DNA from 3 places in the Lysinibacillus sp. NPDC097868 genome. Region 1 is predicted to be linked to each of the others. Evidence: riboswitches for the same ligand, from Rfam matches in the RefSeq annotation. Region 1 holds a riboswitch; each other region holds the start of a gene.

What was found. A riboswitch is a leader RNA that binds a small molecule or an ion and turns the genes downstream of it on or off. The one in region 1 is predicted to bind cobalamin.
Region 2: linked by a shared signal. The riboswitch ahead of ACIQXJ_RS11455 (glutaredoxin family protein) and the one ahead of metE (5-methyltetrahydropteroyltriglutamate--homocysteine S-methyltransferase) in region 1 are both predicted to bind cobalamin.
Region 3: linked by a shared signal. The riboswitch ahead of ACIQXJ_RS06750 (hypothetical protein) and the one ahead of metE (5-methyltetrahydropteroyltriglutamate--homocysteine S-methyltransferase) in region 1 are both predicted to bind cobalamin.

The regions. Positions count from the first base shown of each region.
Region 1 covers NZ_JBIWBS010000001.1:1,833,826-1,844,120, forward strand. Annotated here, with positions in the region: gene ACIQXJ_RS09070 (SDR family oxidoreductase) at 1-513, opposite strand, end outside; gene ACIQXJ_RS09075 (alpha/beta hydrolase fold domain-containing protein) at 927-1,853, opposite strand; gene ACIQXJ_RS09080 (hypothetical protein) at 2,475-2,624, opposite strand; gene ACIQXJ_RS09085 (DUF4304 domain-containing protein) at 3,111-3,560, opposite strand; gene ACIQXJ_RS09090 (hypothetical protein) at 3,659-3,916, opposite strand; gene ACIQXJ_RS09095 (DUF4304 domain-containing protein) at 3,858-4,112, opposite strand; gene metE (5-methyltetrahydropteroyltriglutamate--homocysteine S-methyltransferase) at 4,742-7,036, opposite strand; cobalamin riboswitch at 7,221-7,399, opposite strand; gene ACIQXJ_RS09105 (VOC family protein) at 7,605-7,967, shown strand; gene ACIQXJ_RS09110 (methyl-accepting chemotaxis protein) at 8,006-9,700, opposite strand; gene ACIQXJ_RS09115 (C40 family peptidase) at 10,236-10,295, shown strand, end outside.
Region 2 covers NZ_JBIWBS010000001.1:2,303,466-2,313,760, forward strand. Annotated here, with positions in the region: gene ACIQXJ_RS11420 (Mrp/NBP35 family ATP-binding protein) at 1-528, shown strand, start outside; gene ACIQXJ_RS11425 (hypothetical protein) at 577-867, opposite strand; gene ACIQXJ_RS11430 (CamS family sex pheromone protein) at 978-2,105, opposite strand; gene dut (dUTP diphosphatase) at 2,727-3,164, opposite strand; gene nrdF (class 1b ribonucleoside-diphosphate reductase subunit beta) at 3,176-4,144, opposite strand; gene nrdE (class 1b ribonucleoside-diphosphate reductase subunit alpha) at 4,132-6,225, opposite strand; gene nrdI (class Ib ribonucleoside-diphosphate reductase assembly flavoprotein NrdI) at 6,222-6,581, opposite strand; gene ACIQXJ_RS11455 (glutaredoxin family protein) at 6,578-6,802, opposite strand; cobalamin riboswitch at 6,923-7,098, opposite strand; gene ACIQXJ_RS11460 (ferrochelatase) at 7,663-8,571, opposite strand; gene ACIQXJ_RS11465 (ABC transporter ATP-binding protein) at 8,661-9,449, opposite strand; gene ACIQXJ_RS11470 (FecCD family ABC transporter permease) at 9,436-10,295, opposite strand, start outside.
Region 3 covers NZ_JBIWBS010000001.1:1,364,752-1,375,046, forward strand. Annotated here, with positions in the region: gene ureC (urease subunit alpha) at 1-576, shown strand, start outside; gene ACIQXJ_RS06705 (urease accessory protein UreE) at 647-1,093, shown strand; gene ACIQXJ_RS06710 (urease accessory protein UreF) at 1,035-1,775, shown strand; gene ureG (urease accessory protein UreG) at 1,793-2,422, shown strand; gene ACIQXJ_RS06720 (urease accessory protein UreD) at 2,415-3,221, shown strand; gene ACIQXJ_RS06725 (ABC transporter substrate-binding protein) at 3,251-4,837, shown strand; gene ACIQXJ_RS06730 (ABC transporter permease) at 4,827-5,795, shown strand; gene ACIQXJ_RS06735 (ABC transporter permease) at 5,792-6,604, shown strand; gene ACIQXJ_RS06740 (ATP-binding cassette domain-containing protein) at 6,597-7,346, shown strand; gene ACIQXJ_RS06745 (ABC transporter ATP-binding protein) at 7,359-8,084, shown strand; cobalamin riboswitch at 8,265-8,448, shown strand; gene ACIQXJ_RS06750 (hypothetical protein) at 8,706-9,479, shown strand; gene ACIQXJ_RS06755 (GTP-binding protein) at 9,654-10,295, opposite strand, start outside.

The sequences.
Region 1 (10,295 bases):
TTTTACAGTCTCAAACATGCTAATGACGTTTACTTTGAAAGTGTCATGCACTTGTTTGATTGTTAAGTCACTTAAGGATGGCTGGGCGATTTGTTGCGCAGCATTCAATACCAGCAGGTCCAATCCGCCAAAAGCTTCCACTGTTTTTGTAACAATCTCAGTCGCTGTGCCGTCTTCCCGCAAGTCATACGGTAGCAGTAATGCTTTTCTGCCGGCTTTTTCAATTAATTCTTTGACTTCGTTGGCATCTTCCTCTTCACCAGGGAAGAATTGGATGGCCACATTTGCTCCTTCGCGTGCATAAGCAATGGCGACGGCACGGCCAATCCCGGAATCGCCTCCGGTAATCAAGGCATTGCGCCCTTCCAGGCGATTGTATCCTTTATATGATTCTTCTCCACAGTCAGGTTTGGGGCTCATTTCATTCTGTAGCGCTGGAGTGTCCTGTTCTTGATCAGGGAATTTTTCCGTATGAAATTTCTTACGAGGATCGGTTAGATGTGGGTTTCCCATCAAAAATCATCTCCTATTTTGTATATTTATTAAACTTTAAAGATAAAAAAGTTTCGCAAAGCTTTTTCGAGCTTGCACTAACTATATCCTGTTACATTTTAATGAATACCCTATGATTATTTACGTTAAACAGCTTCAGATCTATTACCTACATCTAACCCACCTAATAATAAGAGCTACTGTGATTTACGCTATTCCCAAACTCTACAAATATCTCCTTTACTATACAATTAACCATAAATACCCCATAACTTATTAAGAACTTATTCGATTTTATGGCCCTTTAATGAAAAAGAGCGCTGATTTTTGTAATCGCGCTCGTTGAATATTAAGTTTGTGATTTCTACCTATTGCCTGCTAACCTGTCTCCATTTAAATATAAAACAACTATTCCATGACTTAGAAGAAAGCACTTAGTTATTAATTATATTAATAATTTTTTGTTGAGCATCTTTTGCTTCAGGGATTGGCATAACAACAAACACATGAATCATTTGAGGATAAACAAAGGTATTGATTTCAATTCCTTGTTCTGTTAGTTTTTCATCAAGTTTCATAGCATCTGGATATAAAGCTTCGTGTGTTCCAATAAAATGAGTAATCTTCCCAAGTCCTTTAAAGTCACCATAAATTGGACTAATCAATGGGTCAGTTACACTTTTATCAGCTGCCCATATCTTTGTAATTTCTTCCATTCCTTCACGAGCTAACAGAGGATCCTTTTCATCATATTCAGGTATAAGAGGGTTGCTCAAACTCATATCAACACATGCAGATAATAAAATAATATCTTTCGGTTGAGGGAGATCTTCCATCTTTAAAAGATGGGCCAGACCAAGTGAGATATTTCCGCCAGCCGAATCTCCCATGATAGTCAATTGATTGATACTGTCAATAGTTCTAAGAATTTCTTTATAGAGGTTTAGGATTTTCGGATAGGTATCCTTATAGTTAAAATGAGGGACTTTAGGATAAATAGGAGCAATAATTTTTGCATCTAAAGATTGTGCCATATTATCCATAAACAACCAGTGTAAATCTAAAGGTTGACTCGTCCAAGCACCACCGTGTATATAAAGAATAACTTTTTGTTTTGACGACTTTTTGTCATTTAATGTGAAGACTTGCATGCCCTCGAATGTCATCTCCTGAATATCACTTGAAAATTTAACATCTTCCCCAATAACATAGGGCTTAGTATTTTCAGTTCCCCTTTGCATAAGGAAGCTTTTGGTGTTTTCAATACTAGCAAAACTCCTTTTATTACCTTGGGAAGTTATCCATTTTTCAAATTGAATACTTTCTTCAGAACGTTCTCCATTATAAATTTCTACACTCATTTTGATTTCTCTCCTTTAAGCTTTTTATTGTGTTCATCTTGTTTCATCACACGAAATGATTTGAGATAACCATGTATTTCTTTATCTGAAGTCTTTGTTGGATCGAAGGTCTTGTGTAGATGGTATTCAATAAAATGGCCTTTAGTTGAAGTGTCATTGCCCATCTAGTCAAAGCAATTGTATCACACCTTTTTTACTAATTATTGGACTTTATTATAAATTATCAGACTTTATTACATTTGATTAATCTTTATTTAAAATCTATAAAAATACCTATAAAAAATAACGTTCCCAATGAAATTGTGGACGCACATAAAAAAGCCACGAATGTTGTATCATCAACGTTTCGTGGCTTTCCTTGGGAATATTATTTATACATTTTTTTATGCACGTTCTTCAAATGTCAGTCATAGCAATGCTTTAGTTGTATTTGAAACATTGTGGCACTATCGACGGTTATGCATATTTCTTAATGTTGTTAAGACCGCATTTTTTGACGATGCCTCTACTAAAAGTTTTAGTATATATACTAAACTTAAACCCTTTTCCATAAAGGCTTCAAGTGCATTTAGTATATAGATAACCTATAATAAATTAAGTCTCCCTATGTTTTCATTTCTATTATTTTTCTGTTTGTTCTTGCTTCTTTTTCAAATACTCCGCACGTATTTTTTCAATTTGCTGCTTTTTATCAAATTTGGCAGGTTTGTTTTTTTCATGATACTTTGTCACAGCTACCTTACCTTTAGTATCCAATTGATATTTCCCCACTTTGTTCACCTACTTTTCTAATCCTTAAAGAAGAATCTATTCAACAAATATACTATACCTTATTTTACTGACGTAAACCTTATTATGTACCGATATCCTTGCATATATCGGTAAATACATTAAAAACATAGTAAAATAATTCATTGCCAAATGGTTTTCAATAAACCTAACTAAGGAAAGGAATTCGCATTTTTCTAATCCACGTTTACTGAAACTAGTTCTTTATCCACTTCCGATCAGATACATTCTGAATGAGAATGCGTACTTATGAATAAGGCACTACCAGTTTTTATAATACATTTATCAATGGTAAATGACTACTGGATAAAGTTATGATTCGTATTCCCTCCAACGATATTTTTGGTACTTCGAGAGTAAACCAACACCATACAAACTAGAGTAAAATTAATAATGAGTCCTGTGTCCTCTGTCCCACCGAACTCATTTATAAAAGCGCCGGAATAAATAGATTGAGTTTCTTCAGATTCATTCCCAATCCACGTTCAATGAAACTCGTTTCTTTATCCAATTGAAATCCGAAACATCTTGTATGCACTTCAGTACTTTTAATGCAACTACGTCAAAGTCTTCATCTGTCTTCGCTTCTTCATAATGAAACCAACACTCATTGTCATCTGTTCCATATATATCTTCTCTTAATCTAAAACGATTCCCTACATCATGGGCAGTCACTTTGTTTGGTGGAACTTTTTCTCCCCAACTCATCGTTGTACCATTTTTTCCACAAACAGCTAATTCAACTACAAAAGAGCCACCATACCGATTAAATTGAAAAGTTACTAAGTCTATATTCCCTTCATTTAGTCTTCTAAAATGTGGAAACGAGCCTTTGAAGCCATGTTCTCTTAAATAAGGCACTACTAGTTTTTTTAACGCCTTAATCATTAGTATACGACTATTGGATAAAGTCATCATTCGTATTCCCTCCAACGAAATTATAAATGAGTCCGGTGCCTCATCGAACTCATTTATAAAAGCACCGATAAATGATATAGTTGATTTTTCATTTGCGATTATTCCCAATCCTCGTTTAATGAAACTAGTTTTTTTATCCAATTGTAATCAGAAACATCTTGTATACGAATTTGTACTTTTGATGCTACTTGTTCAAAATCTTCGTCTGCCTTTGCTTCCTCATAATAAAACCAAGGGTCATTATAACCAGTTTTCTTTGTATTTTCCCTCAGTCTACAACGATCATTTAAATTTAGATCATATGTAGTTACTTTGTTTGCAGGAATTTTCTGTCCCCCAACTCGTTGTGAAACCATCTTTCCCACATATAGCTACTTCTACCACAAAAGAGCCACCATAACGATTGAATTGAAAAGTAATGACATCCATATGCTCTTCATTTTGTCTTCTAAAATGTGGAAACGAGCCTTTGAAACCATGTTCTCTTAAATAAGGTACTACTAGCTTTTTTAATGCTTTTATCATTAATAGACGACTATGGGATAAAGTCATAATTTGTATTCCCTCCGATTTTAGCTTTACCAACGATATTTTAATATAAATAATCAAAATTCTATGTCAACTTTTATTTCTAATCATAAATTTCATAAGGAATTCCTTTTGACTTCAAATACTTTAACACAGCTTTACTTGCACCTACTTTACCTGTTTTATCACTTTTAAAGAAATGCCATTTCGCTCCGTTAATTTCCTTTGCATCTCCAGTCGTACCATTAATTAAAAGAAAGTCCTTATCAATCTGTTTAAAAGATTAAAAACAAAGATATATTTTATTTTCCATCATAATACTAAAAATTCAGAAAAAATAAAATAACATTTTTTTACTTGATTTTAGCAAAAATAATTATCAAAAATTTTAATTTCACCTTAATTAATTCCCAAAATATTATTATTTTTTTAATTCCGAAATACTAGTTTTTATAATAATTTTTCATTAAATATTTCACATTAAATTCATTGTTTTAAATAAAACAAATATTTTAGTTTTTGTTATAAACATGTAACAAGACTATCTTGTCCAAAATACAGACAAAATCCCCTGAGAATTTTCGCCTCTCAGGGGATGTTATTTTTTAGAGTACGCTTGTAATGAAAAGATCGTTTTCTCTTATTCTAGATAATCAATATGTTGATTGCTGTACTTGTTGTCGTAATGTTTTGGCAGCAGCAACCATATGAGCGAGCGCTGCAACTGTTTCAGGTTCTTTTCTCGTTTTTAGACCACAATCTGGGTTGATCCAAAATTGATTTGTCGATAATACTTGGAGGCTATCCTGCATGATACTTAACATTTCTTGTTCGCTTGGCACACGAGGACTATGAATATCGTAAACACCTAATCCAATCCCTTTTTCATATGGGTTTATTTGCAGTGATGCAATTAGCTCTCCATGACTGCGTGACGTCTCTATAGATATAACGTCAGCGTCCAATGCACTAATTGGTTCAATAAAATCATTGAACTCACAGTAACACATATGTGTATGAATTTGTGTTTCATCCTTTACACTAGCCGTAGCGAGCTTAAAAGCCTTCACTGTCCAATCCAAATATTCGCCCCAATTTTCTTTACGTAAAGGCAAGCCTTCACGTAATGCAGGTTCATCGACTTGAATAATAGCAATGCCAGCCGCTTCTAGTGCCTCAACCTCTTTCCTTAGTGCAAGTGCAATTTGATAGGTTACATCTTTTCTTGCGATATCGTCACGTACAAATGACCAGTTTAAAATCGTAACGGGACCTGTTAACATTCCTTTCACATATCGATTTGTTAAACTTTGTGCATAGGCAGTTTCTTTCACTGTCATCGGTGCTTCCCATGCAACATCACCGTAAATAATCGGTGGTTTCACACAACGTGAGCCGTACGAAACGACCCAAGCTTTTTCTGTAAAAGCGAAGCCTGTTAGTTTTTCACCAAAGTATTCCACCATATCCGTACGCTCGAATTCACCATGCACTAGTACATCAATATCTAAATCTTCTTGTATGGCAATCCACCGTTTCGTTTCTTGTGCGACAAAGTCAGCATATGCTTCATCTGCAAGCTGTTTTTTACGCCATGCATTACGTGTGCGCTTCACTTCATCAGATTGAGGAAAACTACCAATCGTAGTCGTTGGGAATAGGGGTATCTGCAGTGACTGTTGTTGAATAATCTGACGCGCATTATAATCATTTTGACGTTCAAAATCCTCTGTTGACATCGTTTGTACTTCTTGTTGAACTGCTAGATTATTTCGTACGGAATGTTTTTTTAATGCTTCAATTGCTTTCATGCTCTCAGAGATAGTATGATTTGACGTGTGATTTTTTTCTTTTAAATATTTAGCCACCTCTGATATTTCTGCTAATTTTTCATCAGCAAATGCAAGCGCATTTTTCAAGACAGGCTCTAATTTTGTTTCAAGTGCGGTCGAAATCGGCACATGCTGTAAGCTACATGACGATTGAACCCACAGCTCCTGTGCACTAGTCAGCTGTTCAATTGCCCTAACTGTTGTACTTACCTCTGCTAAATTTGCCCTCCAAATATCTCGTCCATTAACAATACCTACTGCCAATACTTTATCATGTGGAAAGCCAAATTGACGTAGCGCCTCCATATTTTTCGTATAGCCATGAACAAAATCCAAGCCAAATCCTTGTACAGGGAGTTCAATAAGTGTGTTATAAGCTGATAACGATTCAAAATAGGTTTGTAACATAATATTAGCCTCTGGTACAGCCGCTGCTAATTGTGTATATATTTCTTGCACAAGTTTGACCTCTGCCTCATCTAATGATGTGACTAATGCAGGCTCCTCTAATTGAACCCAGTCAGCACCGGCTGATACTAGTTCTTGGATAACCTGCGCATACAGTGGTAGTAGTGCTAAAATAAACGCAACTTGTGATACTTTATCGTAACCTTTTGTTAGCTTGCAAAATGTATATGGCCCGATTAGCGTTGGCTTTGCAGTAATGCCATATACTTCTTTAACCTCAAGGAAATCTGCAAGTATTTTATTGTCTGTTAGTTGCAGAGCTTGTCCTTCATATTCAGGTACAATGTAATGATAATTTGTATTAAACCATTTTGTCATTTCACTAGCAACAGCTTCTTTATTTCCACGCGCTACCGCGTAATACGTTTGTAAATCAACCTTTACACCCTGCCAGCCGAAGCGCTTTGGCACTAAGCCAAACATCATCGCTGTATCAAGCATTCTGTCATACGGGGTGAAATCCCCAACAGTGACAATATCTATACCGCTACAAAGCTGCTTGTCGATGCGTGCAAGACGAATTTCTTTCATTTTTTGTAAAAAATCTTCTTCTGTAAGTTCATTTCTCCAAAATGCCTCTAATGCCTTTTTCCATTCACGGTCTTCCCCTATGTATGGGTAGCCTATTACAGTCGTTGTATACGTCATATTACTTCTCTCCTCTGGTTTAAAATAAAAAAACCATCTTCCTTTTTTGGAAAATGGTAGTTAATGTATATCTAAATTAGCTATGACGAGGCGATACGATAATATATTAATTATCGTATATATTCGTTAGTCGCACAGTGCCGATTCGGTCACATCTCACCACCTATTTCCACGTAGGTTATTTGGTGTGTACTAGACATTGGCAGGTCTCCTGGCTTCTCATCAACACGCCTCACAGCCTTCCCAGTTCCCCAGTGGCATATGTGATTTGCTCCGATTTACAGTTGCGGGACAGCGTCGGATTTACACCGACTTCCCTTTTAAGCCAAACTTTCATTTGGCACCAACTCTTACACAATATTTAATTATGTTTCTTACTATAACATACATTTTTCTGAAAAGTATAACTTTTATGAAGATATGTATATTATTTCGGTACATAGTTCTTTTAGTAATTCTCTATTGTACTGATTGACGACATCATAATATAACAATCTACTAACAAAGAGGTATTTAAAGGAATTTGTTGAATATATAGTTATAACAAGAAATACTGAGGAGGATTACTATGATTGTCGGATTACATCACGTACAATTAACGATTCCAAAAGGTACCGAAGAGCAAGGGAAAGGGTTTTATTGCCATGTGTTAGGGCTCAAAGAAATAGAGAAACCAGAATCCCTTAAAGGGCGTGGTGGATTTTGGATACGAGTTGGTCATCAAGAAGTACATGTTGGCACAGAAGACGGCTTTGATCGACTAACAACGAAAGCGCATATTGCCTATCAAGTAGAAGATGTAGCATATTGGAAAAAAATATTAACAGAGCATCATATCGAAATCCTCGATTCTGTTCCAATTCCGAATTTTGAGCGCTTTGAATTTAGAGATCCTTTTGGTAATCGGGTAGAAATTATTCAGCCAATTTAAATTTTAAAAAAAGCAGCCATCGATGGCTGCTTTTTTATTTACAGTTTAAAGTGCTGAACCTCTTTGTTTAAATTCTCTGCCATCGATGCTAAATAATCTGTATTCTTCGAGATTTCATCCATTGTTGCAACTGTTTGATCAATTGTGGCAGTCGTTTCCTCTACACCAGCTGCAGACTGCTCTGATATAGCTGCAATTTCATCGATAGAACGATTGATTTGCTCAGTTGCTGTTGAAATGCCCTGCAAGTTTTCTGTTATCCCTTGAATATTACTAACCATACTATTAACAGCAGAGGCAATTTGTTCAAAGGTAGTATTAGTAGTCGTAATTTGCTCTGTGCCCCTTTTCACTTCTTCATACCCCGTTTGAAGTGATGCTGTTACCCCAACTGTTTCGTTTTGAATTCGTGTTACTATAGATGAAATATCCGTCACTGAATATGATACTTGTTCTGCAAGCTTGCGCACTTCGTCAGCCACAACAGCAAAACCTTTGCCTTGCTCCCCTGCACGTGCCGCTTCGATTGCAGCATTCAATGCTAATAAGTTGGTTTGATTGGCAATATCGTCAATGACAGAAACTAATTTAGATATTTCCTGTGATTGCCTATTTAAGCCTTCTACTTTTGCAACAGCCTCTTGGACAATTTTATCAATAGCAAACATTTGCTGTGTTGAGTTATTCATTAAATGTTGGCCATTTGTAGTAAGTTGCAATACTTCACTCGAATAGCCTTGTAAATCTATGCCTTGTGCATTGGCTTGCTGGACATTTATTTTAAATGTATCAATCATTTGCGCTAAATCCCCTGCATTTTGTGCTTGTGATTCAGAGCCCCCCGCTAGTTCAAGCATTGTTAGTGCAATTTGTTCTGCACCCGTTTTCACTTCTAAAGAAGATTGTGCAAGTTGTTCACTGTTGGCAGCAACATTGCCTGAAACAACATTTATAGAACCAATAATTTCATGGAGCTTACTATTCAATGTATTTGTCGATTGCACAAGTAAGCCGATTTCGTCCTTCATTCTTCCAGGCAAAGAGGGCTGACTAATATCGCCATCTGCCATTTGCGATATTTTTTCTATTACTGCTTTTATCGGATTAGCAATCATATACGCCGATATGTAAGCGGTTACAATTGCAACTACAGTTGTGATTACTCCTATCATTAAACCGACATTCATCGTTTTCTTCGATTGAGCGATCATTTCCTGCCCAAGCTTATTAATAGATGCTTCTCTTGCACTTGCAAGGTCCCCGTATCCTTCTCTAATTTCTACTGCGAGACTATCAACAGAATTAAGGTTTTGAACAGCCAATTCTATATTTCCTTTATCATATTCATCAAATACTTTCGTTTGTACAAAACTTCGCCATTGTCTTGCTTTTTCAACTGTTGCCGTTAAGCTTTTATCTGTCGACAAATCATTTAATATTGTATTATTTTCTTCTGCAATTTTTATATAATCATCAAATTCCTGTTTATAAATTTGATTTCCTGTTAGGACGTAGCTTTTAGCAGCAGTTGTTCGAACACTAATGGTCGATGATAACTTTTCACTTGCTGTTAACAACTGTAATTCTTTATTAACAATTTCTTCTCCAGCAGCAATAACACGTTTATTGGCGAAAAAGCTATAGGTGTTAAAACAGGCGATGAAAAATACAACAATGAAAAAAGCACTTAAAATTTTAGCTCTAATTGTTTTGAACCTAAGTATTTGCAACATACTATTTTCCCCTTTCGTTCGTGAAATTCGTTCGTGAAATTATATAAATTACTACTATTGAACAACTAATTTCGCCAATATTTGCGGGCAAAGCTTTAATCTATTTCTACCTAAATATAACATATATTACCTATAATACCCATGACTCGAACTATATATTTCCCACTTAATGATCAACAATAAAATTCCCATAATACGTGCTTTTATAAGTACACTTTGACTAATAAAGTTATTTTTATATCATTCCTTACCCTTATTTTGATTTCTCTATTTGCACATTGCCTAGCATTATTTCTATGAGTAACAATGCATAGTTACTAGTGTTTTTTGTATGCACTATTTATCAAACTGAAACATTTGTAATGAAACTGTAAATTCAAGCGATAAAGCCTTATATATCAAGGTTTTTACATAAAGTACGGCTCCCTGTGGAAACATTTACCTCGCAGAACCCCTACTTTTTCATGCTACGATTATTGCAACAGCAAGCAAACAGATATGAATTTACTGCTCGCTTACAGGAGGTAAAAACAGCATGAAAAAACAATTCTTAAAAACTACACTAGCATTATCGATTGGATTTAGCTCATTCGGA
Region 2 (10,295 bases), 470 kb from region 1:
CCAATTGAACGTCATGGGGTTAAATTGATGTCGATGGGCTTTTTCACGGATGGGAATCAGCCTGTTATGTGGCGTGGTCCTATGCTCAACAAATGGATTCGCAATTTCCTTGTCAATACGGTATGGGGCGATTTGGACTATCTCTTGATTGATTTACCTCCAGGAACTGGAGATGTGGCCATTGATATGGCTGCGATGATTCCACAAGCACAAGAAATCATCGTGACAACACCGCATCTTGCCGCGTCTCATGTCGCATCCCGTGCAGGCTTGATGGCACAACATACGAAGCATACTATTCTTGGTGTAGTAGAAAATATGGCTTATTTTGCAGGGGCAGATGGTCAAAAAAACTATCTCTTTGGACAAGGTGGAGCCGAACACTTGGCAGATTTACTGCAAACCCAAGTAATAGCTCATATTCCGTTCGCCCAGCCTGAAGAAAATACAGGCTCCTCGGTATATGATGAAGAAACAATCATAGGCGAAATATTTACTCAGCTAGCAGAAGATTTACTATATTCTTAATCATAAATCCCTTGATTTGCTTTTACACAAATCAAGGGATTTTTTCTGTCACAAATAGCCAGCCTTTTTTAATACTTGCATGAAATAAAATCGATACGTATTTTGCACGAATGTATCTAAAGGGAGCCCTACATTCACCTGATATTTCGTAAAAATAAAATAAAACCGTTTATCCCATTTTAAACGTAATAACGCTCCTGCATCTTCACCATACTTCGCTGTAAATTCCACAATCAAGGGCTCAATCATCTCATAACAATAGTCTTTTAAATTCGCTAGTGCTTCAATATCTTTATCCCTTTGAAAGCGAATAATCCAATCCACTAATTGCTCATTCATATCCAAACGTCATCCTTTTATATAGAGTTTCTTCCTATTTAATAATACTCTTTTTTTAAGGAGCCGAAAAGTGAACTATTGAATTATCAGAATTGTTTGGGTGACTGGCACTATATTGGGGTTGCGAAAATTTGTTTTTCTTCTGGGTCCCATAAAACAATTCCAACATCTTGTTTTTGATCGATAATACGAATCGTAACAGGAACATAGTCAAATAAAATAGAATTTAATTTTGTACTAATAAACTGCAAAAGACCAATCAATTCCGTATCATTTATTAAAGGTGCATGTACCTCTATTTTAATATCTGCTAATTTTCCGTCTTCATATCGCAGCTTTCCAAATGCTTTAGGATTTAAATGTTTGAAATTTTTTTGTATTTCTTCTTTAAAACTTAATAATTTATTATATGTATCTTGGTCCAAACTATATAAGGCATCGGAAGGGAACGTGTAATCTCTCTTATCTATCTCAGTCCATTTATCTATTTTATCCTTGCTCTCCGCAATAAAGGTTTCAGCTAAGAAAATACCTGGTAGTATATCATTTTTATTGGATTCTTGATACAACGTTAAATAGATTGGCACATTCGGCATTGCTTCATTTTTTCTTATATCTTTTACTATTGTTTCAGCTATTTTTTTACCATAATTACCTACATCATTTACATCATCGTCATTATTATCAACTTTCACTTGGTCTGTATAAATCAAGCCTTTATCATCAGATACCCGTATGTCATAGTATTCATTTAATGATATGGCTAATGATATCCCTTCTATTTTTCCACTTTTTTTGTTAATGTAATTTTGTTCTAACACATGTGATAAAATGAGCGGATTCGCTTTTTCATCCTCTAAAACATTACCAGTATTATTTTCTATTGGTGGATTTAAACCTAGGCCTTCTTCAGTTTTTCTAGCTAACCATTGATTAATCGTATTTTTATCTAAAAATTGGCCTTCCTGCATATAAAAACTATTTGGAGAAAAATAATTTACTGATAAATTCATTAACCCCTTCTCAATTTCATTAATATTTAAAGTATTATTCATATTACTAACAATTAATCCTCGAGCAACATTCAATTTAGCAGGTTGTTGAATTTCGAATGTTTCCTTTTTCTGAATTGAAGATATATACATTTTTTCTTTATTATTATCGTCTTCATCATCACTACAAGCAGCTAAAAATAATAAAGGTGATATCAATAATAGTGCACTCTTTCTTATCCCCATATCTATAATGCTCCTTTCTTATTGTAATACTATGAAAATCTTTCACTACTATCGTCATACCTTATATTACCATAAGTTCTATTAACATTTATATTAAAGACTTTTTATATTGCAAACACTGTTTGTTATTTAAAGACGGTGCAAAACCTCCAGCTTCTAGAAAATAAAACAATCGTTTTACTGTTATTTAAAGATCATGTTTAATCCAAAATGGAGTTTAATCTACATACAAAAAACCCTATAAAAATACAGGGTTTTTGCAAATTATTTATATAAATAAACTCTCACTCATAATGGCTTTTAAATAATGTACTGTTCCTTGAACATTAGTCAAAGAATCTTTAGTCAATTCAATTGCCATTAATACTTCATCTGGCACTTCAAAAGGTGCTTTTATATATTCCGTAAACTTGCTTTAAATCCAAATTTCAGATCCTGATCTATCGCTACTAAAGACAAGTCAGAAATAAAAGCATCTGATTGTCTAATTTTTTATTTCAAATTTATATGGCAAGTCAAACATGCTATTTTTTCTAACTAAATAAGTAACTGCGAAATTGTGTGTAAATTGTTTGGGTGACTGGCACTCTCGGGACAATACCGAACTTAATCCTTACGAACTTATTTTGTTCCGCTTGCTCCAAATCCAGAAGCGCCACGAACAGTTTGGGATAATTCATTTACTTCTAGAAGTTGAATAGAAGGGACAATCTGGATTACCATTTGTGCAATACGCATTGATTTCTCAACGATAAATGTTTCTTTACCATGATTAATTAAAATAACGCCAATTTCCCCTCTGTAGCCTTCATCAATTGTACCTGGACTATTAAGAACAGTTACACTATGTTTTAATGCTAGTCCACTTCTTGGACGCACTTGCGCTTCTGTCCCTTTTGGTAATTCAATTTGTAAGCCTGTTTTTATTAATTTTGCTTCTCCCGAAGGAATTTCTACTGCTTCTATTGAATAAAGATCCATTCCAGCGTCACCTGGATTTGCTTGCAAAGGTAGCAATGCATCAGCATGAATTCTTTTGATTTTTACGTCTAAGTTCATTATTTTCATCCTTAACGATTAAATTTAAATGTGTCATCTGTAATTGGCGCTACTTTTGCTTTTGCGTAAGTAGAACCCTTTTGTGAAAAGAAGTCATAGGTTGAGCCTTCATTGCGAATACCATTCATAACGATAGGATTAACTTCTTCTTCCGGGAACATTGGGTCAAATCCAACATTCATTAACGCTTTATTAGCATTATAGCGAACGTAAGCTTTTACTTCAGGCGATAAACCTGTTTCAGCATAAATATCCTCTGTATAATTCATTTCATTTTGATATAAATCCAGCAATAATTCATAACCCCATAATGTCAGCTCTTCTTGCTTTTCTTTAGAAAATTGCTTGTATAAATTTTGAGCAAAGAAGCCTACTGCCACACCGTGGATGGATTCATCGCGTAAAATAAGGGAAATAATTTCTGCACTATTGCGAAGAAAGCCTTGCCCTCCTAAGTACAATGGATAGAAGAAGCCAGAGTAGAAAAGGAAAGATTCTAGCATAACGGACGAGAACATCGCTTTCCATAAACTTTCTGAATCCCCTTCTTCAATGCTATTATAAATATCTGCAATTTTATTAGCCTTATATTGTAGATATTCATTTTTCTTTACCCATTCAAACAGCGCGTCAATTTCTTCATTTGTACAAAGCGTTGTGAATATATATGAGTAGGATTTTGCATGTATCGCTTCAAATGCATCAAATACAGTAAGAACAGCCTTTTCTTGAAGATCTGTTGTAAAAGCAGCAACACGATTCATCCCAATATTAGTTTGAACTGTATCCAGTAATGTTAAGCCTGCAAATACTTTCTTATACGTATCTTGGTGCTCGAAATTTTTCCACTGTTGGATATCCTTACTTACTGCAATTTCTTCTGGAAACCAAATTTGTTTCCATTGTTGGTCCCAAAATACTTGTGCTAGTTCACTCGTTGATTTATTCCAATTGACCGCTTCGTAAATTATATTTGACATGCGACACACTCCTCTAAGCTTTGCAAACGTTGACGGACATAATAAACAGACTTAATCCCTTTTACCCAAGCATAAATATAAATTTTAGCCAACTGTTCTGTTGTCCAGTTATCAGTTACATACAGCGTCATCGAAATACCTTGGTCTACATGTTTTTGAGATGCTGCATATAAATCGATTAAATCATATGGATTCACATCATATGCTTCAACATATAAATGACTGTTCTCATTTGTTAAATGTGGCATTGGATAAATTGTTCGACTATCCGCATAATCACGTACCTCTACACGCTCAGTACTTGGTGCAATCGAAGCGGTACAGCTACGAATATATGAAATACTACCAGTTGGTGCAATAGCTAAACGATAAGAATGGAATAAACCATATTGCATAACATCCTGCTTTAATGTTTCCCACATTTTTGATGTCACGATTGGAATATTTCCTAGTGCTTTTAATACAACAGGTGAGAGCTCTACTTCGATTTTATTTACATATTGATCAAAATAAACGCCTGAAGCATAATCACTATCCTCGAAACGGTAGAAAGTTTCGCCTCTTTCCTTAGCAATCTCCATAGATGATTTAAGTGAATAATAGTTCATCGCTTCCATAAAGCTATCCATAAAATCAATCGAATCCTTTGAACCATACATGATTCCTTCTGTAACAAGATGGCCATGCAAATTCATACAACCAAGCCCTACCGAATGCATTAGCTTATTTGCTTTAGCTACAGGCGGTACATTCGTGATGTTCGTCATTTGCGACACATTCGTTAATAAATGCATTGCGGTATCAACTAATGTTCCAAAATCATTTACTTTACTTGCGGCATGAATATCAATTGAACCTAGGTTACACGATACATCCAGCCCGTATTCATTTGGTTCATTTTGGTCAGTAATTATACTTGTTTCCTGTACTTGTAGAATTTCTGTACATAGGTTCGACATTTTTACACGACCTATATTTTTGAGTGGGTGTACATCGTTGACATTATCATCGAAAATTTCGAAAGGATAGCCTGATTCAAATTGTGCTTTTTTCACTTCTGTATAAAGTCTACGCGCATTCAAGCGTTTAATCTTACGGATATTCGGGTTATCTAATAACTCGTAATACATCTCAGTAATTGAGATTTCAGACATCCGTTTACCATATTCTTTATAAATATCATATGGACTAAACAACACAATATCTTTATCACGTTTCATAAGTTCAAAGAAAATACTTGGAATAATAATACCTGTTGATAGCGTTGCAAGACGGATTTTATCATCCGCATTTGGCTTTTTCGATGAAATAAAATTTTCTATATCTGCGTGGAAAATATTTAGATAGACAACGCCAGAGCCGTTTCGTTGTCCAAGCTGGTTCGAATAGCTAAAAGAATTTTCTAAAAGTTTCGCAACCGGGATAACACCACTTGCACGATTTAAAATTTCTTTAATTGGGTCACCTAATGGACGTAAATCTGTTAAGTTTACCCCCACGCCTCCGCCAAGGCGTGATAGCTCCAAACAATAACCAATATTTTCAGCAATACTATTCATTGAGTCGTCCATTGATAGTTTAAAGCAGCTTACTAATTCGCCACGTGCTTTTTTCCCACTATTTAATGCGGTTGGCGTGGCTGGTTGGTACGCTTCCATCATTGCCTCAACAGAACGTTCTGCTAAGACAGTGTTCCCTTGTGCTAAATATAAAGCAATAATAACAATACGATCCTCATATTTTTCTAAAATTTCTTCTCCGTCACGACTTTTCATTGCGTAGCTATCATAAAATTTACTCGCACTCATAAAAGAAGGGAAGCGGAAATTGTAATCGTATGCTTTTTTGTATAGATGTTTAATAAAATCTATATCATACATGTCGATAAATTGTTTCTCATAGTAACCCTCTTCAACTAAATAGCGAATTTTTTCTTCAATATCAATAAAATAACGTAGACGCACATTTACATATTCTAAAAAATAACGGCGTGTTGCTTCACGGTCCTTTTCAAGCTCTAATTGACCTGTCGTGCTATAGCGATTAAGCACCTCATTATTAAGCTTTAAGTATGTTTTCATCCCTTCACCCTCGTTTCATAAAACATTTGTATGACTTCATAATCAGCCTGATATCCCCGTAAATCTAATTTACATACTAGGGGGACCTGATAGGCTTCTGCAATTTTCTCACCAGCTCCGCCAAACACATGGTGCCCAAAATTACTGTTACCACTAACAGCTACTCCCTTGCAAAATTCCCTGTTTTGCTCTAAGAAGCGGGCTACTTTTGCAGGAATATCACCTAAGCCGTCTGTGTATGTTATTAAAAGATAGGGCTCAGTCAACAATAATCCATCATATATTTCAATTGATTCACCATCTAATTTAGTAACAATACTTCGCACATTACCTGTACGACTGGCATAAACGATCATATTGCAATCATCTCAATTTGAGAAACAATTTCTTTGACATCTCCTATAAATGTGTCATTTACTTCAAGAACAGGCACACTTAAAAAGCCTGCGTCCATAATTTTTTGCTTTGCTTGTTCGTCATGATCAATATTCACAATTTCTGCCTCAAGTCCTGCGCGTTGTAATTCCGATTTGACCCAAAGACATTTTGGGCATATAGTTTTAGTATAAAGTTTCATTTTAAATTCCCTCTTTTCATAATATAAAAAGGCTATCTCTTGGGAGAGACAGCCTAAGTTAGAAACGTAAAAAAGCAAAATAATAGTCACGTCCCCATTTCTTATTCCCCGAAGAAAGGTTGATTTGTTTTATTATAGGCAGGTCTCCTGGCTTTGCTTCATTCTCTGATATCCTTCCCATACCAATGCACAGTGGATTAAATCATCGTCAGCTTAACAGTTGCGGGGACAGCGTCGGATATACCGAACTTCCCTATTAAACTACATATAGTAGTACCTACATAAAACGAACACAATATATTGTTATTGAACACAATTAAGTGTACCATCCTTCAAGTAAAAAGTAAATCCAGAAAAGTGAATTCTTTATAGTGTAACTTTTCATTATATTCTTTAGGATTAACAAACTGTTAATAAATGAAAACAACTAGCTAGTTAAGCATAATAAACAGTATAGTCAGTAGTTCCAAAGAATTATAGCTTGATTTACATGACGACTATTCATAGAATCTCAAGGAATTATTATGCTACCTACTGCAGCCTATATTAAACTGAAGATGATATATAATATAAACTTCTTAATATAAGTTTATATCTGTTAAACCATTTTAGCCACTATCGTAAGCCCTATTACTACCATACATTTCTTTTACTTTATCCAGAAAAAAGATTTTAAAAAGAATCTGCCGTCTGTTAGATTTCATTTATACTATTTTTGTAGAGCGATCTAACCCTTCTTTGTTCTTTTGTACTCGTTTGCTTTTCTGATTAAAAACGAATAGCCATCTGACATCAATGAAATCTCGACATCAGATGGCAATTTAATTTAAGAAAGTCTACATGTAAAGATACCAACTAGCTCAGTTATGAGCTGGAATAAAGGATTCCACAATTGCAGCTAAAGCTTGAATGGTATCATAGCTATCACCCGGAAACTCGGATTGGGCAAATTCAACTTGAAGTTCCTCACATAATCTATGACATTCATATCCGACTTCAAAATAGGACTCAATATCCGCTGATAGAGAAAGGAGCTCACATGTGACGATACCTTGAGCACCCTCGCCTTGCAATGAATTAATCGTATCTTTTACATTTGGACCTAGCCAGTCACCTTTCCCATGACCACTTCGATATGTAATATGCCAGTTATCAATTTGAACTGTTTTTGAAATGGCTTCAGCTAATTCAGAAAACTGGCGTACGTAGTTATCGTTTTTTTCGGGATCAATTGGCTGACTATGGACTGTATATAAAACGTGCGTCTGTGCTCGTTTTTCAACAGGAATCCATTCAAATGCACGTTGAACACGATCTTTATATACAGCAAGTAATTCATCGTTTAAATGCCAATTTTTCGCATGAATGACCTTAACGTCATGAGAAGCTAATAACGAACTAACTTCATCATGAAATGCAGCAGCGCCTGTAGACATAATCGGATTCACAGGTAGCGTAATAAAAGTTGTAATCCCATCTGCAAGCATTGTGTTAACAACATCCGGAATATAAGGTTCTGTATGCTTGTATGCATTATATACTTTTACAGGCTGTGTTAAGCGATGCTGTAAAGCATGTTCCAGCCCTTTAGCAATACGTCCCGTATTTGCTGCTAATGGATCAATACCACCTAATTTTTTAAATTGTGCCGTAACGTTTTCAATCACATGAGGTGGTGGTGTTTTACCTTTCATTATATGTGTAAAATAAGGTGTTACATCGTCTAAAGATTTCGGTGCGCCATAAGCGTAATAAATTATACCAATCATATTTAAAATCTCCTTTTCTTCATTATAATAAGTTAACTTTTATGGATGTTGGAGTTGCTGCATATTTCTATCAGAAGCATGGGCAACTATCATTTACAAAGACTTGAGCACAATTTTAACGGCGTAAAGATTGGATTTCCATCTTGCATATAAATTTCAGCATCAATTTCAAAAATTGTTTGAAACATTTCTTTACATAATACACAATGTGGTGAATCGTCGTAATGGATTTTCCCTTTCTTTAGGACAATCAGACGTTCGCTATTTTGTGCAGCTTGGTTAATATCATGTAACACCATGATAACGGTCATATTGTATTTACGATTTAACTCTTTTACAAGCTCCATCACTTCTAATTGGTGTGCAATATCTAGATATGTTGTTGGCTCATCTAGCAGCAACACTTTAGGATGCTGTGCTACAGTCATTGCGATCCAAGCACGTTGCCGTTCACCTCCAGACATCGAAGGTAGTACCCGATTTTGCAACTCTTTCAATCCAGTTACATCAATCGCCCAATCAACGATTTCTTTATCCTCTTTTGACAGGACCGTCTTCCCTCCGCTATGCGGATGACGCCCAAACTCCACTAACTCGCGCACTGTTAAATCTAATTGATGACTATTCATTTGCGGGAGCATCGTTAGGGTTTTAGCCACTTCTTTCGACTTCATTTCATGAATGTTTCGTTCATTTAAAAATACTGTACCATTATTCGGTTTTAAAAGACGTGAAATCACACGTAATAATGTTGATTTCCCCGAGCCATTCGGACCTATTAAACTAACAATTTCTCCTTCATTGATCTTCAAGGTTATATCATCTAACTGGAACTTGGTGAACTCATGTTGATATTGAATGTGCTCAGTTCGTAGCAATGGAATTCCCCTTTCTATGAATTAAATAAAGGAAATACGGCCCACCAATGAATGCTAGTAAAATGCCAACAGGAAACTCAATAGGATCAAATACTGTTCTCGCAATGGTATCAGCGAAAACAACAAGTAAGCCACCAGCTAAAGCTGAAGTAGGTAGTAAATACTTATGATCTCCACCGATAATTAGTCGTAAAATATGCGGTACAACCAAACCTACAAACCCAATTAATCCGGCAACACTTACTGCTATCCCTGCTAATAACGTACTTAATGCAATTAAAAAGAATCGACTTCGTTCAACATTGTGCCCTAAAAGGCTTGCCATTTCATCTCCTAGACGCATGATACGAATATGTTTAATTGCATAAATTGATAATATAATTGCTACAAGAACATAGTAAATAATCATGTTAAATTGCACCCAACCAACACCTGTCAAACCACCAGACAACCATGGTAGGACGGATTGTACACGATCACTATACAAAATCATTAGTGCATTTGTTCCTGCACCACAAAGGGCATTAATGGCTACCCCTACTAAAATAATTCGCATTGGGGATGTACCACCCTTTTTCACCGATAAAGAATACACGATCATTGCGGCGACAAAAGCACCTAAAAAAGCTGCAATAGGTAAATATATAATATAGCCAGGAAAAACAACCATTACTGCCACCGCCATAATTCCAGCGCCGGAAGTAATTCCAATAACCCCTGGATCAGCTAATGGATTTTGCATGACACCTTGTAAAATCGAACCTGCGATAGCCAAACAAACGCCTATAATCATACCCGTTAGTATACGGGGCATACGGATTTCCCACACGATTCGTCGTGCCATCG
Region 3 (10,295 bases), 470 kb from region 1:
GCAGACAAAATGAAGAAACAGCGTGGTGCTTTACCGCAAGATGAAGGGAAAGATCACGATAATTACCGCGTTAAGCGCTATATGGCTAAGCTCAATATTAACCCAGCGATTGCACATGGAATTAGCCATGAAGTAGGCTCATTAGAAGAAGGCAAGCTAGCGGACATCGTACTTTGGGATCCAGCGTTCTTTGGCGTCAAAGCAGAAGTTGTTATAAAAAGTGGTATTGCAGTTTACGGTATTACAGGTGATCCGAATGCGTCAATTCCTACACCGCAGCCTATGAAAGGTCGTCGGACGTTTGGCTTCTATGGACAAGGCCCTCAAAATTGTGGTATGACATTTTTACCAAACATTGCAGTAGAGGAAGGATTACCGGAAAAATTAGGTTTAAAACGTATGATAGGGACAGTGAAGAATTGCCGAAATATTAGTAAGGCAGATATGAAGCTTAATAATGCTACACCGAAAATTGATGTGAATCCGGAAACATATGAAGTGAAAATTGATGGTGAATTAGCTACATGTGAACCAGTTGATGTTTTGCCAATGGCCCAACGATATTTCTTATTTTAAGAAAAAAATAGAGAGTGTGTAACAGTAACAGAGGAACAGTCAAATAAATCGATGAAGAGGTGCAACATAGATGTTAATTGAAAAAATTATCGGCAATATTGCTAATGAAGAAGAACATTCACATAAAACAACAGAGTGGATAGAGCTTGAGTGGGAGGAATTAAGCAAACGTATCCTACGAACTGAAACAGATAAAGGCACGGATATTGCTTTACGTTTAGCAGGTGACGAGCCATTACAATATGGTGACTTATTATTTGAGGATGATAGCCGTCGCATTGCGATTCGTACAAAACTCGAACCAGTTATTGTCATATCACCGAAGGATATGTATGAGATGGGGAAATCTGCATTTGAATTAGGCAATCGCCATACACCTTGCTTAATTGAACATAATGAAATCATCGTACGAGCTGATCATACGATTAATCCATTATTAGATGAAATAGGAGTGAACTATGAAACGACAGAACGACGATTTAAACAACCATTCAAATACCGCGGACACGCTCACTGATTTTTCGTTATTGCGCCTATTACAAATTCATGATTCTGCATTTCCGATAGGCTCTTATACTCATTCATATGGGATGGAAACGTATATTCAGGAAGATGTTATTCGCACAAAGGAACAATTAATAGATTATTGTAAATCGTATTTATTTCATAATTTAGTGAATGGTGACGCCTTAATTATTCAGAATGCGTTCCATGCAGCAAAAGTAAGAGATGGTGGTCGTCTCACAGAGTTAGACGAACTTTGCGGCGCTATCAAACTAGCAAAAGAATCAAGAGATGCTAGTGTCAATGTTGGCAAGCAATTCATACGAACAGTGGCACCTCTTATGGACAGCCCTTTATTATTGCAATGGCAAGAAAAGATAGCCAAAGAAGAAGTGCAAGGCCATTACGCAGTTCTTTATGCGATTTATAGTGAAGCACTTGGTGTAGATGTCTATCATGCAGTGATGACTTATATGTATGCATCCATTAGTGGATTAGTACAAAATGCTGTTCGTGCTGTGCCGTTCGGACAAAATACAGGTGTACAAGCATTAAATAAACTTCTTGTTTGTATAGAGGAAGCTGCGGAAAAGGTCATGACCTTAACGATAGATGACCTCTCTAATAATGCTTTAGGTATTGAACTAGCATCGATGAAACATGAATTTTTATTTTCAAGATTATTTATTTCATAGAAAGAGAGTGGATATAAATGACTCCAATTCGAATTGGTATAGGAGGCCCAGTTGGCTCTGGGAAAACATCTTTAGTAGATCAATTAACACGTGCAATGCATGAAAAATACAATGTGGCAGTAATCACAAATGATATTTATACAAGAGAGGATGCCCAGTATTTAATTACAAATGGTGTTCTAGAAGAGGACCGTATTATCGGAGTAGAAACAGGCGGATGCCCGCATACAGCTATTCGTGAAGATGCCTCGATGAACTTTTCTGCAATTGATGACTTGAACAAACGCTTTGAAGATTTAGATATTATTTTCATTGAAAGTGGTGGAGATAATTTATCTGCTACATTTAGCCCAGAACTTGTTCATGGCTATATTTACGTAATTGATGTGGCTGAAGGACAGGATATACCTCGTAAAGGTGGCCCAGCATTAACACGTTCAGATTTACTGCTAATCAATAAAACATCACTGGCACCTCATGTTGGTGTAGACCTAGAGGTCATGGACCAGGATGTGAAAAAAATGCGTGCTGGACGTCCATATATTTTTGCAGACGTTCGTTCTCAAACAAATGTCGACAAGGTTGTTGAATGGATTCAGCATCACATGTTACTTGAAGGCGCCGAAGCAGCTGACGTGAATGCTTAATCAAGGAAAAGTGAATCATTATGGCAAATTAGAGATGGCATTTGAGCCAAGAAGGGGCTATACACGACTTGTTCATGTATACCAGCAGCCGCCGTTGAAGGCAAGCAGAGAATTGTATGCTGACAATAAGCCAACTGCCACAGTTTTTATAATGGAATCATCTGGTGGAATGGTAGCGGGTGACCGAAATGAAATCTCTGTAAAACTTGCACCAGATAGTCAAGTGAAATTAAAACAACAATCCGCTCTAAAAATTTATCCTTCTCACAATGGTGAACGATGCACGCAAGAAATTACGGTGGAAATAGCAGAAGGGGCAAGATTAGAATGGCTACCTGAGGTGACCATTCCTTTTGAACGAGCGAAATTTCAAGTGAATACAACGATTCGCATGGCAGAAAACTCTACATTAATATGGGGTGAAATTATTGCACCAGGTCGAGAAATGCGAGGAGAAATCTTTGATTATCAATCCTTCCGATCCAAATACAAAATCTTTGTTGAGGAAGCTCTAATTGCATTTGATTCATTCCATTTTAAACCTACGGAAATGAACCTTTCTACGATTGGTCTGTTAGAGATGGCATATTATATCGGTTCGTTATGGATTGTGTCTCCACAAGTTGAGAATCTCAATATACGAGAATTACAGGAAATGATCCAACAGGAGAGTTCAATTCAGGCAAGTGTTACAAAATTAACAGATCATGCAATCCATTGTAGATGGCTTTCAAAAGAGCAGCGAACACTTCACAAAGAAATCAATCGCATGTTTGAACATGTGGCAACAATACTTTAAATTTCTGTGGTGATGAAGGAGATAGAGAATTGAAAAAGTTTTCAGTATTTATTTTATTATTCATACTTAGTCTTGCTGGCTGTAGTAATGAGTCTAGTCAGGGCGAGGAAAAACAGCCATCCGCTGCTTCCTCTTCAAAAGCAAATGAGCTTATTTATGCATCTGAATCCGAATTTGCAGGGTTAAATCCAATTTTAGAGGAAACGAATTTAGATGCATTACTTTTTAGAGGTCTTATGCGCTTTGATGAACATAATGTACCAGTATATGATATTGCCAAAAGCGTTGAAATATCGGATGACCTGTTAACGTATACAATCATGATTCGTGATGATGTGACATTTCATGATGGGCAAGTGTTAACAGTAGATGATGTAATGTTTACTATTAACAGTATTCTTGATGATACAAATGGGTCTTATTTAAAGTCAGATTTTATCCATGTTACTGCGATGCAAAAAGTAAATGACACAACGATGATAATCCAATTGGATGAACCATTTACGCCAATGTTAGATAAATTAACAGTGCCAATTTTGCCGAAGTATGTCTTTGAAGGACAAGAGATGAGAACGGCTACGTTTAACCAAGAACCTATTGGTGCTGGACCTTATATGGTTGAGAAATGGGATAAAGGAACTAGCTTAACGCTTAAAGCATATCCATCTTTCTTCGGAACAAAAGCATCCATTGAAAAAGTCATTTTTAAATTTATTCCTGATAGTAATGTTCGTGCATTACAACTAAAATCGGGTGAGGTAGATATTGCCTTACTTGATCCGAATCAGGTTGAAGAACTTTCAAAAGTAGAGCAGTTAAAAATGTATGAAGTTGAATCAGCAGATTATCGTGGCGTGTTATTTAATATGAAGTATCCACTTTGGAAGGATGTCAATGTTCGAAAGGCGATAAGCTACGGTACAGATCGAGCTGGCATTGTCAAAGGTATTTTACATGGTTATGGTACAGAAGCGTATTCGCCGCTACAAAAGCATGCCTATGTAAACGAAAATATTGAACATTATACTTTTGATGTTGAAAAAGCAAAAGCATTATTAGAAAAATCAGGCTGGTTATTAGCAGATGATGGATTCCGCTATAAAGACGGTAACAAGCTTGCCTTTACTATTACTGCACCGATTACAGATACAGTTCGCGTCAATATGGCCAATTATGTCGCGCAAGGCTATAAAGAAATAGGGGCAGATGTAGAAGTAGCTGCACTTGATTGGAGCAATATCGTTATTGAAGAATCACAAGCGTTTATGGTGGGCTGGGGAAGTCCGTATGATGCCGACCACCATACGTACAGTTTATTCTATTCTGACGAATCTAGCGTAACAAGTGCCGGCTACAATTATGGTAGCTATGCAAATGCGAAAGTAGATACTTTGCTAGAGGAAGGAAGAACAACTGTCGATCCTGAAAAACGTAAGGAAGTCTATATGGCATTACAAGAGGAGCTAGCAGAAGATCCACCGTTCGCTTATTTTGCCTATGTTGATGCTGTTTATGGCATTAATAAAAATATTAGTGGTGTTAAAGAGCGTATTTTAGGTCATCACGGTGCCGGCTTCTTATGGAATGTCGAGGAGTGGGAATGGAATGATCGCTAAGTGGATTGGGAAGCGAGTGATAATGGGGACAATTGTCCTCATTATCGTGAGCTTCCTCTCTTTTTTCATTATGCATGTTGCACCTGGCAATCAGGCGGCGGCTTATTATGGAGGTAATGCTCAAACATTAACAACAGCTGAGCAAGAACGAATTGAAAAAGCGTTTGGCTTAGATAGACCAGTCCTTCTTCAATATGGCACTTGGCTAGGTGAAGCGGTAAAAGGGAATTTAGGCTATTCTGCAAAAGAAGGTAGACCAGTAATAACGATTTTATTAGAGCGTTTACCGAACACATTACAGCTGGTGGCACTCACATTATTTATCGTTACAATTGTCTCTACTTGGCTAGGTTTACGGGCAGGAATGAAAGAAGGTTCTTTATTGGATCGAGGATTATCCATCTTTAGTCTTGCGAGCTCTGCGATTCCCCCATTTTGGCTAGGTATTGTCTGTATTATAATTTTTTCGCTAAAGCTTGGTTGGTTTCCTTCTTCAGGTATGAATGATGTGCGTGAGAATGGAGGTTGGCTTGATCGTTTAAATCATATCGTACTCCCTCTAATCGTTTTAGTGATTTCTCATGTTGGTATATTCGCACGTTTTTTACAGGACAGTGTTAAGGCAGAGAATCGTAGCTATTATGTCCAAGTTGCGCGTGCAAATGGAGTACCAGACCGACAAATAAGAAACCTCATACTTCGGAATTCTGTTATTCCGTATATCAATTATATTGGTGTGACGATTCCTTCATTCTTTGGTGGTTCCATAGTAGTTGAAACACTTTTTGGCTGGTCCGGTTTAGGATCACTGCTAGTGAAATCAGTTATGGTCAAGGATTTTCCTGTACTTATGGGAGCCATTCTGATTATTGGTGTTGTGGTGGTCATTTGCTTATTTGTAATCGACGTTTTAATGATTTGCATTAACCCTAGATTGAGAAGAGGGAAAATAGTATGAGAAAACGACAGAAGATGCCACTATTTTGGCTTGCACTTCTTTGTATAATATTAGGAACAACCATCTTCTCCTCAATGTTGGCACCTTTTGAGCCAAATGCAATGGATATGAATCATATTTATGAAGCACCTAATCTTACACATTTACTCGGTACAGATCAGCTAGGCAGAGATGTTTTATCACGAATACTTGTTGGGGGGAAAGTGACACTTTTCATCGCCATTGTGTCAGTCGTCATTTCTAGCATTATAGGCATTATCTACGGTGGTATTAGCGGTTTTGTTGGTGGTGCCGTCGATGTAATTATGATGCGCATCTTAGAGGCTTTTTTAACGATCCCATCCTTGGTAATTGTGCTTGCCCTGCAAGCAATTATGCAAGGAAGTGTTTGGCGAATGGCAATGATTATCGGATTCACAGGCTGGTTTGTCACAGCTCGAATCGTGCGCTCGGAGTTTATTCGTTTGAAGGAAATGGAATATGTCCAAATGGCTAAAATGTTCCGTACCCCATTGTGGAAAATATTATTTAGTCATTTATTACGTAATAGTTTGCCAGCCATCTTTGTCGTGACGATATTTAATTTTGCTGGTGCGATTTTTACCGAAGTGTCTTTAAGCTTTTTAGGTATCGGTGTGCCGCCAGCCATCCCATCATGGGGAACGATGCTGTATACAGCGCAAAATGATTTACTCGTTGGTGCTTGGTGGATCGGCCTTTTTCCTGGGTTTATGATTTTTGCGACGATATTATGTGTGCAAGCGATCGGGAACACTTTCAAACAAGGAGGAGAACGATCACATGTTTAAAATCGACAATTTAACAGTTCGAGTGAACGATAAAAATCTCATCCACAATATCTCGTTAACTGTGCCGAAAGGCCAAATTACAGCAGTTATTGGTGAAAGTGGGAGTGGGAAAAGCACAACCGTATCAGCTATTTTAGGAATGCTCCCGCCACAAGCTGAGGCAACAGGGGCAGTGTACTTTAATGGGAAAAATATAATGGCGATGTCAAAAAAAGATAGGTTACTGTTACGAACAAAGCATATCTTTACTATTTTTCAAGATGCTACAAATAGCTTTTCTCCTACCCAAAAAATGAAACAACAATTGTATATGTTTACTGCCTTACGAATGGGCGAGGAGAAAGAAATGTTTGTGCCTAAAATGACCGCTATATTAAAGGAATTAAACTTGACCGATGATGTATTAAATTGCTATCCATTTGAGTTGTCAGGTGGTATGCTGCAACGTTGCATGCTAGCCTGTGCATTGTATAATGAGCCAGACATATTGATAGCTGATGAACCAACTTCTGCCTTAGATATGTTACATCAACAACATTTTATTACATTACTAAAAAATCTTCATGCTCAACTGGGAACAACTATTATACTGATTACCCATGATTTAGGAGTTGCAGTTTCACTAGCGGATACGATTGTTGTGATGAAAAATGGAGAGATTGTCGAGAAGGGGCAAGCGACAGAAATTTTTGAGCAACCAAAACATCCGTATACAAAACGGCTTGTCACAAATCATTTTTAGGAGGCGTTTTAGTTGCTTCGGGTAGAAAACGTAAATAAAAGCTATCGAACAGGACAGCAAGTGTTAGCAAATATAAACCTTACTGTAGGAGAAGGCGAAATCGTCGGACTTGTAGGAGAAAGTGGAAGCGGTAAAAGTACTTTAGCCAAAGTCATTATGCAGCTAGAATCACCTGATAAAGGGACCTTAAATTTTCAAAATCAACAAATCACAAAGAACAATCGGAAGTCCTTTTATGAAAAGTGCCAAATTATATTCCAAAATGCTAGTAATGCTTTAAACCCTATGTGGACGGTTAAGGAACTATTAAAGGAGCCATTGCAGCACCAAAAATTCTTGACGGACACCTATTTACAAACGATGCTTGAGAAGGTCAAGTTATCAAACGATATATTACAATCTCTGCCCTCTGAACTTAGTGGTGGAGAGAAGCAAAGAGTAAATTTATTACGCTCACTTCTAGTTGAACCAAAATTGATAGTATGTGATGAAATTGTTTCTAGCTTAGATCGCTTAATTCAGCGGGAAATTATCGATTTATTAATTACGTTAAATAAAGAAAGAAACATGGCTATTTTATTTATTTCCCATGACTTAAAAGCAGTTTCATATTTAAGTGAACGGATTTATGTAATGAAAGCTGGCGAAATTGTCGATGAACAGTACAAGGAACAAGATGGATTTAATTTCACCGATAGCTATGCTCAAAAGCTATTTCAAGCGATGGAAAGTGAATGATATTTGAAAATAATTAGCTTTGATTTGGATGGAAAAGTATCATTTTTACGAATGTACTCAACACTATACTAATCTGTAAGTCCAAATAGATACGTTGTACTGTTCATTGACATTGAAATTCCATTACTTTACAATATGATTTAATAGTATACTAGCGATACTATAAATTTTATTACAACTGAATAGCGTGTAGTAATAGGTGTAAATTGCGTGCAATTTACTGAAAAGGGAAGTCGGTGTAAGTCCGACACTGTCCCGCAACTGTAAATGTGAGCGACTTTTCGAAGACCACTGTCAAATGATGGGAAGGTGAAAAGAAGCAATGATCATAAGTCAGGAGACCTGCCTGTTACAAGTACACACCAGTAACCTACGAGGAATAGGAGGTGGCATGTTGACAAAACAGAATGTTCTATTCGTCCCAGTACGTCAAACGACCAAAACCAAAGCAAATATAGGGATACGGCATCGAGCCAAATCTCTCCAATTGGTGCAGTGTTTGATGTTGCTGGATGAATGATAATGATTAGCCGGATGACGGATTTCCTCTCAAAACAGGAAATCCGTTTTTATGTGATCTAAACATTTGTTTTGAAAATATGTACGAAACGAGGTGCACGTATGACGAAGATTCATGTTTGTACAACACAGGAAAAGCAATATGAAGATATGAAGATTTGTAAACTGCCGCGCATTGAAGTTGCCAAGCAGCCAAAAACTAGAATGGTCATTGAAGCACTTGTTGATCAGTTTTTAGCAACAGGACTTATTCAAAAAGAACGTTTATTTAATCAAATTTTCTATAATAAAGACATCATTTGGATTCAAAATGAGGTGTATGAGGGCTGCCTATTTGCTAAGGCAAGTGTGGCGGATGAGCTGAAAACAAAAAAGAATGGCTTTATGATGTACATGCCAACAAATCCAATTGTTTATGAAGTAAATGGTGAGCCGTATCATTTAATAACACGTATTGATTCGATTCGAGCTAAACCAAATTTAGATAGGCTTGATTTAGAGCCGAAGCCCATTTTAAGTGCTGCAAGAGTCAATGATTTACTTTGCTCGATGGTTATGCGGTTCTATCACACCTATTTAGAAGAGTTGTCGTTAGTAGTTCATACAAATCAAGATAGTAATAAAATAGTACATTTAATAAAGTATGTAGAGTCCGAATATGCTCAATTTCTTCAAAGGGTTAAAGATTTAAATGATTATCATTTAAATTGGCATCCACGAGGCAATGGTCATCAATTATTGCTCCAATTAATTGAGCAATTACAAATTTTAAAGAGTAAACCTGGTTCGGTTCTTGTTGATTTTTCGAATAGTAATGGTTACGTAATTGTGGAATCAGCTAATACTTTTGTTGCGAAAGCAAAAAAGGCTTTATAGGATTTATATAAAAGGCATCGAGATATTCTCGATGCCTTCAGTCATTTATTATGGTAAATAATATTGATGAATTTTGCCGTTAACTTTTGAAATCGCCAATAAAAATGACTAAATAACCGATAAAACCATCCCTAATCGCTATTATGCTATTGGAAAATGCTGTTTCTCGGATGATTACAAGCAATGCATGGCTTCTTTTGCCTCATACCAAGGAACTGAATAGCCCTTTCCTTTCGCACAAAAAATACTGGAGGATGTATAGTCGGGATCTGCCTGTTTATTGTAATTGATTTGCGCTATTATTTCTTCACTATTATGGCATTTATCGTAGCCATCAAATTGTAACGATATTGACCCTTTGCCGTTCGTATAAGCAGCGAATGTAGTACTATAATGCATAAATGTTGCAACGGGTACACGTCCTGTTAATGTTACTTGTTCCTCTGTTAATACGGGGGCATCAAAAGTACCATCTGCTTGCTGGATATCGTTCATCATACGACCGATAAAATCATTCGATGCTTTCAATTTAAAGCGATAATATGGTTCAAGCAATATATTTTCGGCTTGCTCTAGGCCTTGTCGAAGTGCACGGAACGTTGCTTCGCGAAAATCGCCTCCCTCTGTATGCTTGATATGAGCACGTCCTGTCAAAAGGGTGAAGCATACATCCGTAACGGGGGAGCCAGTTAAAACACCGTGATGGTCTCGTTCAAATAGATGTTTTTCAATTAGTCGTTGGTTTCCAACTGATAAATCATCAGCATGACAAGCATTAACAAAAGTGTTACCAGTTCCACGAATATTAGGTTCCAT